Linked DNA regions of Collimonas fungivorans Ter331. The protein of the gene in region 2 binds, or shares a complex with, the protein of the main gene of each other region. Links are inferred from orthologs where the notes say so. Each region holds a gene or a part of one and is shown on either strand. Other genes may lie near its edges.

Region 1 (3,202 bases), 2.7 Mb from region 2 along the record:
GGAAAAAGGTCTTGGAGATGTAGGTTGCGTAGAAGCCGAACAGGAAGAAATCGAACATCTCCATGAAGTTACCGCTGGTAACCCGCAGGACTGTGCCGAATTTCGATTGGCTGGATTGAGTTGTCGCCATGATGTGCCGTTGCGAAATAGGAGGTTCGCAAGCATAGCATTTAGCGTGTTGTGGCGCTCTCCCTTGTAAATAAATTATAGTTTTCTTAATGCAACATTTTGCAGCCTCGGTTTGCCGCCTAAGTTCACGGATCAGCCGCTTCACATGGCAACGCCAGCTTTTGAGCGCCCGATCTTGGCCGCAGCCTGCATATGAAAAAAGCCTGGTCCATTTGCATGGACCAGGCTTTTACGATGACTGATTCTGATTAGCCGCCGCGGCGCATCATGTCGAAGAACTCGGCGTTGTTCTTGGTCGACTTCATCTTGTCGAGGATGAACTCCATCGCTTCGATTTCATCCATGCTGTACAGCAGCTTGCGCAGCACCCAGATCTTTTGCAGCTGGTCAGGCTTGATCAGCAATTCTTCACGGCGGGTGCCGGACTTGTTCAGGTTGATCGACGGGTACACGCGTTTCTCGGCGAGGCGGCGTTCCAGGTGGACTTCCATGTTGCCGGTACCCTTGAATTCTTCGTAGATCACGTCATCCATGCGGCTGCCGGTTTCGATCAGGGCAGTGGCGATGATGGTCAGCGAACCGCCTTCTTCGATGTTGCGGGCGGCGCCGAAGAAACGCTTCGGACGCTGCAGCGCATTGGCGTCGACACCACCGGTCAGCACCTTGCCGGAGGCAGGGATCACGGTATTGTAGGCGCGCGCCAGGCGGGTGATCGAGTCCAGCAGGATCACTACGTCTTTTTTCATTTCGACCAGGCGCTTGGCTTTTTCCAGCACCATTTCGGCGACTTGCACGTGGCGCGTGGCCGGTTCGTCGAAAGTGGAGGCAACCACTTCGCCGCGCACCGAGCGCTGCATTTCGGTCACTTCTTCCGGACGTTCGTCGATCAGCAGGACGATCATCACGGTGTCTGGATGGTTGGTGGTGATCGCATGCGCAATGTGCTGCAGCATGACCGATTTACCGGACTTTGGCGACGCTACCAGCAGGCCGCGCTGGCCCTTGCCGATAGGCGCGATCATGTCGATGATGCGGCCGGTGATGTTTTCTTCGCCGCGCATGTCGCGTTCCAGCGGCAGCGGCTTGTTCGGGTGCAGCGGCGTCAGGTTTTCAAACAGGATGCGGTGCTTCGACGCTTCCGGCGATTCGCCGTTGACCTTGTCGACCTTGACCAGTGCGAAATAGCGCTCGCCGTCTTTCGGTGTCCGCACTTCGCCTTCGATCGAATCGCCGGTGTGCAGGTTGAAGCGGCGGATCTGCGAAGGCGAGATATAAATGTCGTCGGTGGACGCCATGTAGCTGGCGTCGGGCGAGCGCAGGAAGCCAAAGCCGTCAGGCAGGACTTCGAGGGCGCCGTCGCCGAAAATCTGTTCTCCTGATTTCGCGCGCTTTTTCAGGATCGCGAACATCAGTTCTTGTTTGCGCAAACGCGCTGCGTTATCGATGTCGAGGCCGATTGCCATTTCTAGCAGGGCGGAGACATGTAACGCCTTTAATTCAGATAAATGCATAGGTATGAGTGTCCCGGGATGGGAAATATTGGGTGGGGGAGGGAACTGCGTGGTGTAGTTAGTAAAACACTAGTGGCGGTGCGGGCGCACCGCCACGGTTCTTATTATATATTCGAATCGATGAAGGAGGTCAACTGGCCCTTGGCCAGCGCGCCAACCTTCTGTGCCGCCGGAACGCCGTTCTTGAACAGGATCAAGGTCGGGATGCCGCGGATGCCGTGCTTGGCAGGCACTGCCTGGTTGGAATCGACGTCCAGCTTGACGATTTGCAGCTTGTCGCCGTATTCCTTGGCGACTTCTTCCAGGATCGGGGCGATCATCTTGCAAGGACCGCACCACTCAGCCCAGAAATCGACCAGGACCGGCTTGTCGGATTTGAGTACGTCTGCTTCAAAAGTTGCGTCGGAAGTATGTTTAATATGTTCGCTCATGGTTTCCTCAGTGTGAGGGAAAAAGAATCAATGTGTGCCAAGACGACTTACCATTCCTGCTTGGTGGCTGCCATCGGCGTTCCCTATTCTATTGAATAAGTGGGGATGCCGTGCGCGAATTCAAGTTTTTGTGGGTGCGGTAAGAGGTATTGCGGCGGGATATTCGCTAAATCATAACCGATTTTATGAAAATGTGTGGCTTATGTAATTGATTATGTAATTATTTGAGGCTTGTTTTTCCGGAGGCTCGCATAAAATGATAGCTAATTGTTGCAAAAATGCGAGAGCATCCATACTAGTAGCAAGGCGGCGCTGGCCGTCCTTTCAGTGAGCCACATGCCCTTAGAATCCATAAAAACCGTGCCCTCCGCCAACTTCTGGCCGGATGCTGCACGTGCTCTGCTGGCAGCCTGCCGCCAGGCCAGCGGCGACCAGGGCCAGCGCGATTTCGCCCAATGGCGCGTGGTGCTGCCCACCTTTGCCCACGCCCAGCCGCTGAAAGCGGCCTTGAGCGCGCAGCTGGGCGGGACTTTCGTGCCGCCGCAATTCTTTACCCTGTCCGGCTGGCTGGCGACCTTGCCGCCGCTGCCCAATGTGCTGCCTGCCAGCGAGCGGCTGATGCGGCTATATGCCGAACTGCGCCAGCACGGCTGGCTGAAAAAATTATTTACAGCGCGCCGTAATACCGACCTGCTGCCGCTGGCGCAGACATTGTTAGCGTTATCAGACGAGCTTACGCAAGCCTTGCTGCCCGCTTTGCACATCGATGCAGCAAACGATCCGGAGCAGCGCTGGCAACATGCGCTGGAACAGCTGTCGCCGGATGCGCGCAAGCTGCTGTCGGATGAAACGCAGCTGGTGTGGTCGATCTGGAAAAGCCAGCTGGACGCCGACGATGCGATCGCCGCGCGTTTCGCGCAAATGCTGCAGATCGCGGAAAACGCCAGCCAGCCGATGGCCTGGATCAGTTCGGTAGCGCCGGAACCGCTGGAGCAGGCTTTTCTCGACGCCTACGCCAGGCGCCAGCAAGTGCTGACTATCACTCTCGACTGGCGCGCGCCAGCACTGCTGCCGACCTATGCCCAGGCTTGGCCGGAAATGGTGGAGGCGGCGGCAGACGAAGAAAATCCT
Region 2 (7,478 bases):
ATCGAAAAGCATGTTGCTGCATCCTAGCCCGATATAGGGCCAAGCAGACGGGCAGGGCCCGTTTGTTTGTGGGATGGCAGAAAACCCTTGATTTATTCAATATTTCAACTATCATTGAAATATGAAAACGAAATCAGTCGTCACCGCCCTTGCGGCGCTTGCCCAGGATTCCCGCCTGGCGATCTTCCGTGCATTGGTGCAGGCCGGGCCCGAGGGGCTGCCGGCCGGAAAAATCGGGGAGATTACGGGCATCTCGCCTTCCTCCGTGTCGTTCCATATGAAGGAGCTTTTTCATGCCGATATGGTGGCGTCGCGTAACGAAGGCCGCTTCGTTATCTACTCCGCCAACTTCGCCACCATGAATGAATTATTGGCATTTCTTACCGAAAATTGTTGCGGGGGTAACCCCTGCATGCCCACTTGCAGTCCTGCCTGTGCCACCACCGAAGGAGCCTCGTCATGAAACGCCTGCATGTCCATGTCGCTGTCGATAACCTGGCAGACAGCATCCGCTTTTATTCATCGATGTTTGCGAATGAACCCACACTGCAAAAGACCGATTACGCGAAATGGATGCTGGACGATCCCCGCGTGAATTTCGCAATCTCGCGGCGCGGCGCGCAATCTGGCCTGAACCATCTGGGCATCCAGGTCGAATCCGATAGCGAACTGGATGAGATGCAGTCGCGCCTGGAGTCGCTTCAGCCTGATGTGGCGAAGGAAGAAAATGTTTCCTGTTGCTACGCCAAATCAGACAAATACTGGGTGACCGATCCACAGGGGATTGCATGGGAGACCTTCCGCACGCTCGATACCATTCCCGTGTTCGGCGACGCGCATGCGAAGCCAGCGGCGGCAGCTGGAAAGTGTTGCTGAAGCGATGATACGGGTCACCCGCGCCAGATGCATTTTTTCGGAACCTGGTAATTCAACATAGGTAGCCCCATGAGCGATAAAGTATATAACGTGCTTTTTCTTTGCACGGGTAATTCGGCGCGCAGCATCATGGCTGAAGCATTGGTAGTCACCATGGGAAAAGGCCGGTTCCGTGGTTTCTCTGCCGGCAGCCGCCCAGGCGGCAGCGTCAATCCTTTTGCCATCGAACAGATCTCGCATACCGACTATCCGCTGGAAAACCTGCGTAGTAAAAGCTGGGATGAATTTGCCGCTGCCGATGCGCCGCAGATGGATTTCATCATTACTGTGTGCGATAACGCAGCAGGCGAAACTTGTCCATATTGGCCAGGCCATCCGTTGTCGGCGCACTGGGGATTTGAGGACCCGGCGCTCGCCACTGGCGCCGACGAATATAAGCGTGAAGTATTCCATAAGGTGTTCCGCCAAATCATGGCGCGCATCAACGTCTTTGTCAGCTTGCCTCTGCACATGCTGGAAAAGAATGCGATCAAACGCGAAATGGATGCTATTGGCCAGAGCAAAGTCTGATGTAAAGACATCGATCTGATCAACCTCAATCCTGTTTTTATTCGAGAATTATTATGTCTGTCCAATGCGAAGTTACCGGTAGACGCGCCGCAGGCGTATCCATGAATTTTTTTGAGCGCTATCTGACTGTCTGGGTAGCGCTATGTATCGTTGTCGGTATTTTTCTTGGGCAGCTTTTCCCGGTCGGGGTGCAAGCGATAGGCTCGTTGGAAATTGCTAAAGTGAACCTGCCGGTCGGCATCCTCATTTGGGTGATGATCATTCCGATGTTGCTGAAGATCGACTTCTCCGCCTGGAATCAGGTCAAGGGACATGTGCGCGGCATAGGCGTGACCTTGTTCATCAATTGGGCGGTCAAGCCGTTCTCGATGGCGTTGCTTGCCTGGGTGTTCATCCGGCACTGGTTCGCGCCGTACCTGCCCGCCGAACAGTTGGATTCTTATGTGGCCGGACTGATCCTGCTGGCTGCCGCGCCTTGCACTGCCATGGTGTTTGTCTGGAGCCGGCTCACCGGTGGCGATCCTTATTTCACACTGTCGCAGGTCGCGCTGAACGATCTGATCATGGTGTTCGCATTTGCGCCGCTGGTGGCTCTCTTGTTGGGCGTATCGAGCATTACGGTGCCCTGGGCCACGCTACTGACTTCGGTAATGTTGTACATCGTAGTGCCCGTGATCATTGCCCAAGTTTGGCGCAAATCCTTGCTGCGGCGCGGCCAGGCCAGTTTCGACAAGCTGATGGAACGCATCCAGCCGTGGTCGATCTCGGCTCTGTTGTTGACCCTGGTGCTGTTGTTTGCGTTCCAGGGCAATGCGATCATCGAACAGCCCCTGGTCATTGCTCTGCTGGCGATTCCTATCCTGATACAGGTTTTCTTTAATTCTGCGCTGGCCTATTGGCTCAATAAGATTGTCGGGGAAAAGCATTCTATCGCTTGTCCCTCTGCGCTGATTGGTGCTTCCAACTTCTTCGAGTTGGCGGTTGCCGCCGCGATCAGCCTGTTTGGCTTCAAGTCCGGCGCCGCGCTGGCAACCGTGGTCGGGGTGCTGATCGAGGTTCCTGTCATGTTGTTGATTGTCGGTATCGTAAACCGCACTCAAGGCTGGTACGAAGGACGTTAAGCCATGCGTAACAATGCCAGCAGCGCCGGATGGCTGATTCCCGCTTTTGGGATGACGCAGATGATTGGATGGGGCGCTTTGTTTTATGCTTACGGCGTCCTGATGGGGCCAATGCAGACTGCATTGTATACCTCTAAGCCGGTCATCGTCGGCGCGTTTTCGTTAGCGCTGCTGGTGTCGGGTTTTCTGTCGACTTTGGCCGGCGCCATCATCGATCGCTTTGGCGGCCGTATTCTGATGGGCGCCGGTTCCGCATTGGCCGCCCTGTTACTGGCACTGTTATCGCATGTGGACTCGGTTACCGAGCTGTACTTGGTGTGGGCGGGGATTGGCGTTGCCATGAGTGCCACCCTGTATCAACCGGCGTTTGCAGTGCTTACGCAAACCTTCGGCTCTGAATATCGCAGGGCCATCACTTTAGTGACGTTGTTCGGCGGTTTTGCCAGCACGGTCTCTTGGCCGCTCACGCAGTTCCTGCTCGGAAAATGCGGTTGGCGTGATACTTGGATGATCTACGCAATCGCCAATCTGTTGTTGTGCCTCCCGCTGCATGCCTTGCTGCCGGTTTTCAGGCAGGATCACGGCGCCAGGGCAGCAGCAGAAACTGCGACCAAGGCCACACTGGCCACAGTGCTGCGGGAGCCGAGATTCTATTTGGTGACCGGCGCCATCACGCTAAACGCTCTGGTGTTTTCAGCCATGTCCTTACATCTGATCTCGATATTGCAGGCACGGGGAGTATCGCCCGCCCATGCCGCGGCAATAGGCGCCCTGGTTGGCCCGATGCAGGTTCTAGGTCGTGTCCTGGAAACCACTATCGGCAAAAAAGCCACATCGCGCCAGGTAGGATTGATTGCTATCTGGCTGTTGCCGCTGGCGCTGGCATTATTACTCGCACCGTCTGAGTGGCTGCTGGTTTACGGCGTATTCGCAGCCATGTACGGGATCGGCAACGGCGTGATGACGATTGTACGCGGCACGCTGCCGGCAGAACTGTATGGCCGCGAAACGTATGGCGCAATCAGCGGCGCCATGGCTACCCCCGTGCTGATAGCGATTGCCGCAGGGCCGTTTGCGGCATCGCTGGTGTATTCGCTGACGGGCGGATACGCTGGAACGATTCTGGTGCTGATCGGTATCGCCCTGCTGGGCGCTATTCTTTTTATTTGCGTCGCCAACCATTCCCCGCTGGCAGATAATCTGCCGGTTTTAAAGAAAGTCGAACCATGAACATTACTATTTATCACAACCCTGAGTGCGGCACATCACGCAATACGCTGGCGCTCATACGCAATACCGGTGTCGAACCTGAAGTCATCGAATACCTGAAACAGCCGCCGTCGCTGGCGATTCTTACGAAACTGATTTCGGACGCCGGTCTCGCGGTACGTGAAGCTATCAGACAAAAGGGCACACCTTATACAGAACTCGGACTGGACGCGCCAGGCCTGACAGACGCGCAATTGCTGGATGCGATGCTGGCGCATCCGATCCTGATCAACCGGCCGTTTGTCGTCACGCCAAACGGCACGCGCCTGTGCCGCCCATCCGAACTGGTGCTCGATATTCTGCCGTTGCCGCAAAAGGGACCCTTCACCAAGGAAGACGGCGAAGTCGTGATTAATTCGGAGGGACGCCGTGTCACAACATCTGATTAAGTTGCCGAACGTCGACGCAGGACTCTTTCACACGCCGCTTGCATCGGACTTTGACGAGGTCGGACGTTCATCGCACGCGCCGCGTTTCCTGCTGCTATACGGTTCGTTACGCGAAAAATCCTATAGCCGCCTCCTCACGATGGAAGCGGCCCGCCTGCTGGAAGCGATGGGCGGCGAAGTCAAAATCTTCGATCCGCACGGCTTGCCATTGCCGGATGGAGAACCGGACAGCCATCCCAAAGTCCGGGAACTGCGCGAGCTGGCGCAATGGGCCGAAGGCATGGTCTGGACCTCGCCCGAACGTCACGGCGCCATGACCGGCATCATGAAAGCGCAGATCGACTGGATTCCATTGTCTATAGGGGCGGTGCGGCCGACGCAGGGCAAGACGCTGGCGGTAATGGAAGTATCCGGCGGCTCGCAATCGTTCAACGCAGTCAACCAGATGCGCATACTGGGCCGCTGGATGCGGATGATCACTATCCCCAACCAGTCGTCGGTAGCCAAGGCGTTCCTGGAGTTCGACGACGAAGGCCGCATGAAACCGTCGTCTTACTATGAGCGTGTGGTCGACGTGATGGAAGAGCTGTTCAAATTCACCTTGCTTACCCGCGATGTTTCTTCATTCCTGGTCGACCGCTACAGCGAACGCCGGGAAACTGCCGAAGAACTCGGCAAACGCGTCAGCCAGAAAGAGATTTAAAAGCGCCTGATTTACTTGAAGACAGGACGGAAGAAGCTGCGTTCATAGCTGACGATGCAGCGGGTTTCCTCGGCATACTTGAACGCTGCCTGGCACTCGGGATCCTGCAGCGACTTCGTCCTGTATTCTTCATACAGCGCGAACGAAGGAAATGTGAACATCGCCAGCGCCACGTTGCTGATTCCCTCCGAGGGAAGGAAGTATCCATGGTGTATCCCGCCGAATTTCTCCACCAGCGGAATCCAGACTTTGCCGTAGTGCTCGAATTCCTTGAGTTTGTATGGATCGATGATGTAACGCAGGTAGCAGGTGACCATGGGAATCCTTGTCGGCAGACTTCAGCTAGAACGATGGGGAAAACAATCGCCACATGATGCCATACAAGGAGGTATTTTATTTCCTGAGTTGATGACCATCCGGCAGCGGCCGATAGCCGCAAAGACGCTGCCGGCGCTCAGCCTGTTCGGTTTTAGAGGTATTTCATCTGTTCGAGATCTGCGATCAGTCCCACTCCGGCCGGGCGCCATCCCTTCTTCGGCGACAGCGTGATACCTGCTGCCGGCTTCCCGTTTCTCCAGCACCAGCCTGTAGAGCCGGGCAGCATCGCTGACATGTACCGCCGGCCAGCGGTTAAGTCCGTCGCCTACATACGCCGAGACTTTCTTCTCGCGGGCGATCTGGATCAGTGGCGCCAACCAGGATGATCGGATAGAACTGGCCGTTGGCGGGGCGACTGAGAAAGCTGAACTGGTTAGTCCGCAGGGCCGAAACACTTTACCAGCAGATCGATAACACTACGTAACTTTGCCGTGGGCCTGCTGTCCTGCCTGTAAATCAGATACATTGGCGTCGGCCTGTATGACCAGGCCGGCAATACCGGCACCAGGCGACCTGCAGCTATATCGTCAGCCAGCAATACTTCAGGTTGAAGCACGATACCTGCTCCATGCAAGGCAGCATTGCGCAAGGCGCTACCCTGGTTTGAACTGAACCGGCCTTTTACCGTTACTTTGCAAAATTCGTCGTCAGGTCCAAGCAAGTGCCAGTGATCATGGTGGCGCCAATACGACAGACCTAGGCAGCTGTGCGCGTTTAATTGCTCCGGGTGTTCCGGTTGCCCGTGCCGGGCCAGATAGCTTGGCGCTGCCGCCAGTATCCTGCGATAGGGACGCAGCGGCCGCGCGACCAGCCCGGTCGCTTCAATTTCGCCGATTTGGATGCCTAATTCATAACCCTCCTTGATCAGGTCAGGCGCGCGATTGTCCAGTGTCAGTTCTACGTTGACTTCAGGATGGCGGGCCAGGTAGTCGGCCAATACAGGAGCAAGACTGTGGCTGCCAAAGCTGACCGGAGCAACCAGCCTGACCAGTCCGCGCGGACTGGCCTGCAGCTCTGAAGCGCTGGCTTCGGCCAGTTCCACTTCCGACAGCACTTTCTTGCAACGCTCGTAATAGAGCCGGCCCACTTCAGTAAGCTGTTGGCGGCGGGTAGTGCGATGGAGTAAACGTGCGCCTAGCCGCTGTTCGATAGTTCGGACGTGCTTGGCAACCATGGTGGAGGAGACGCCGCTGACTGAGGCCGCGGCAGTGAAGTTGCCGCTCTCCACCACTCGTACAAACATCGCCATGCCGGCCAGCTTGTCCATGATTAAGAACCTTGGGGTTTGAAATGATTCAAATTATTGCATATTTATCTGTGTGCCGAACTGCCCGATACTGAGACATCGGGCCCCAATTCCGGGCGCCCCTTACCAAGGAGATATCATGCCTATTTTGCGTTTAGAAATGCATCCCGGCCGCACACTGGAGCAAAAGCGTGCCTTCGTTCGCGAAGTGACTAGAGTTGCCGTCGAAACCCTGACCTGTCCGCCGGAGAGTGTGGACGTTGTGATCAGCGAAATCTCGCGTGAAGATTGGGCAAAGGCCGGCAAGTTGGCGGCGGATAAGTAAATCGGCTTCGAGGCCTCAGCCTGGATCGCGCAAGCGTGACGGTTGAGGCCAGCTCGGAAATATACGGTTATCTGGATTGGCGGCGAGTTGGATCAGTCTGGGTTGATATGTAATCATATCGTTCGAAGTTACGTTGATATCTTTGAATAGCCTGGTGAAAGACTGCTTTCATCGTTAAGAATAATTTGTACAACGATAGAAAAAAAATGAAAAAACCAGCAGCCGATAATCGAGAACGGCAGGAGACACGCCGATCGTCACGATTGTTGCCGCCCCGGCCGTCGTCGGCGGCCATGTCGCCCGAAGACGTTATTGTCAAAAAACAGGCGCGGGAACGGAAGGACGCACTGGTTCGCGGCGTCACTTCGATACAGGAAATGCGTGAAGCGATCAAGCGCGCCGGTCGCGACCTGCCTGTCATTTCCGCAGTGCCACGCATGGGCATGCTCGACGCTGCGGCATTCCGCATGCATGCGGCAAAAGGCCTGCCATTTGTCATCACCGGGCTCGTCGGCAAGTGGCCGCTGTCCGCTCTTACGCCGCAGACGCTGCGCGAACGCTTTGGCGAACTGCACGTGCGCGCAAGGGTCGGCGACTATGT

The links. The genes of interacting proteins can lie anywhere in the genome.
Region 1: the proteins of CFU_RS16505 (region 2) and trxA are in contact, whole or in part, in an NMR structure (PDB 2IPA), measured with the Bacillus subtilis proteins. The link is inferred for Collimonas fungivorans Ter331 from one-to-one orthologs.

Annotation. Positions count from the first base shown.
Region 1 is NC_015856.1:1,032,062-1,035,263, forward strand. Bases 409-3,202 are described here. They hold trxA (thioredoxin TrxA), read right to left. Parts: upstream 2,072-3,202; coding sequence 1,745-2,071; downstream 409-1,744. Other genes in these bases: rho (transcription termination factor Rho), read right to left, coding at 409-1,640; CFU_RS04535 (PD-(D/E)XK nuclease family protein), read left to right, coding at 2,408-3,202. Outside these bases: CFU_RS04520 (MFS transporter), read right to left, coding at 1-130; more of rho, read right to left, coding at 378-408. UniProt on the Bacillus subtilis protein: Participates in various redox reactions through the reversible oxidation of its active center dithiol to a disulfide and catalyzes dithiol-disulfide exchange reactions.
Region 2 is NC_015856.1:3,744,003-3,751,480, reverse strand. What follows is about bases 1-2,695. They hold CFU_RS16505 (arsenate reductase ArsC), read left to right. Parts: upstream 1-945; coding sequence 946-1,446; downstream 1,447-2,695. Other genes in these bases: CFU_RS16495 (MFS transporter), read left to right, coding at 2,571-2,695; arsB (ACR3 family arsenite efflux transporter), read left to right, coding at 1,500-2,567; CFU_RS16510 (ArsI/CadI family heavy metal resistance metalloenzyme), read left to right, coding at 460-876; CFU_RS16515 (ArsR/SmtB family transcription factor), read left to right, coding at 122-463; CFU_RS16520 (SRPBCC family protein), read left to right, coding at 1-27. Also shown: more of CFU_RS16495, read left to right, coding at 2,696-3,797; arsC (arsenate reductase (glutaredoxin)), read left to right, coding at 3,794-4,225; arsenical resistance protein ArsH, read left to right, coding at 4,206-4,928; CFU_RS16480 (NIPSNAP family protein), read right to left, coding at 4,940-5,245; CFU_RS16475 (LysR family transcriptional regulator), read right to left, coding at 5,680-6,573; CFU_RS16470 (4-oxalocrotonate tautomerase), read left to right, coding at 6,692-6,877; CFU_RS16465 (cupin-like domain-containing protein), read left to right, coding at 7,084-7,478. UniProt on the Bacillus subtilis protein: Catalyzes the reduction of arsenate [As(V)] to arsenite [As(III)]. In vitro, can dephosphorylate para-nitrophenyl phosphate (pNPP).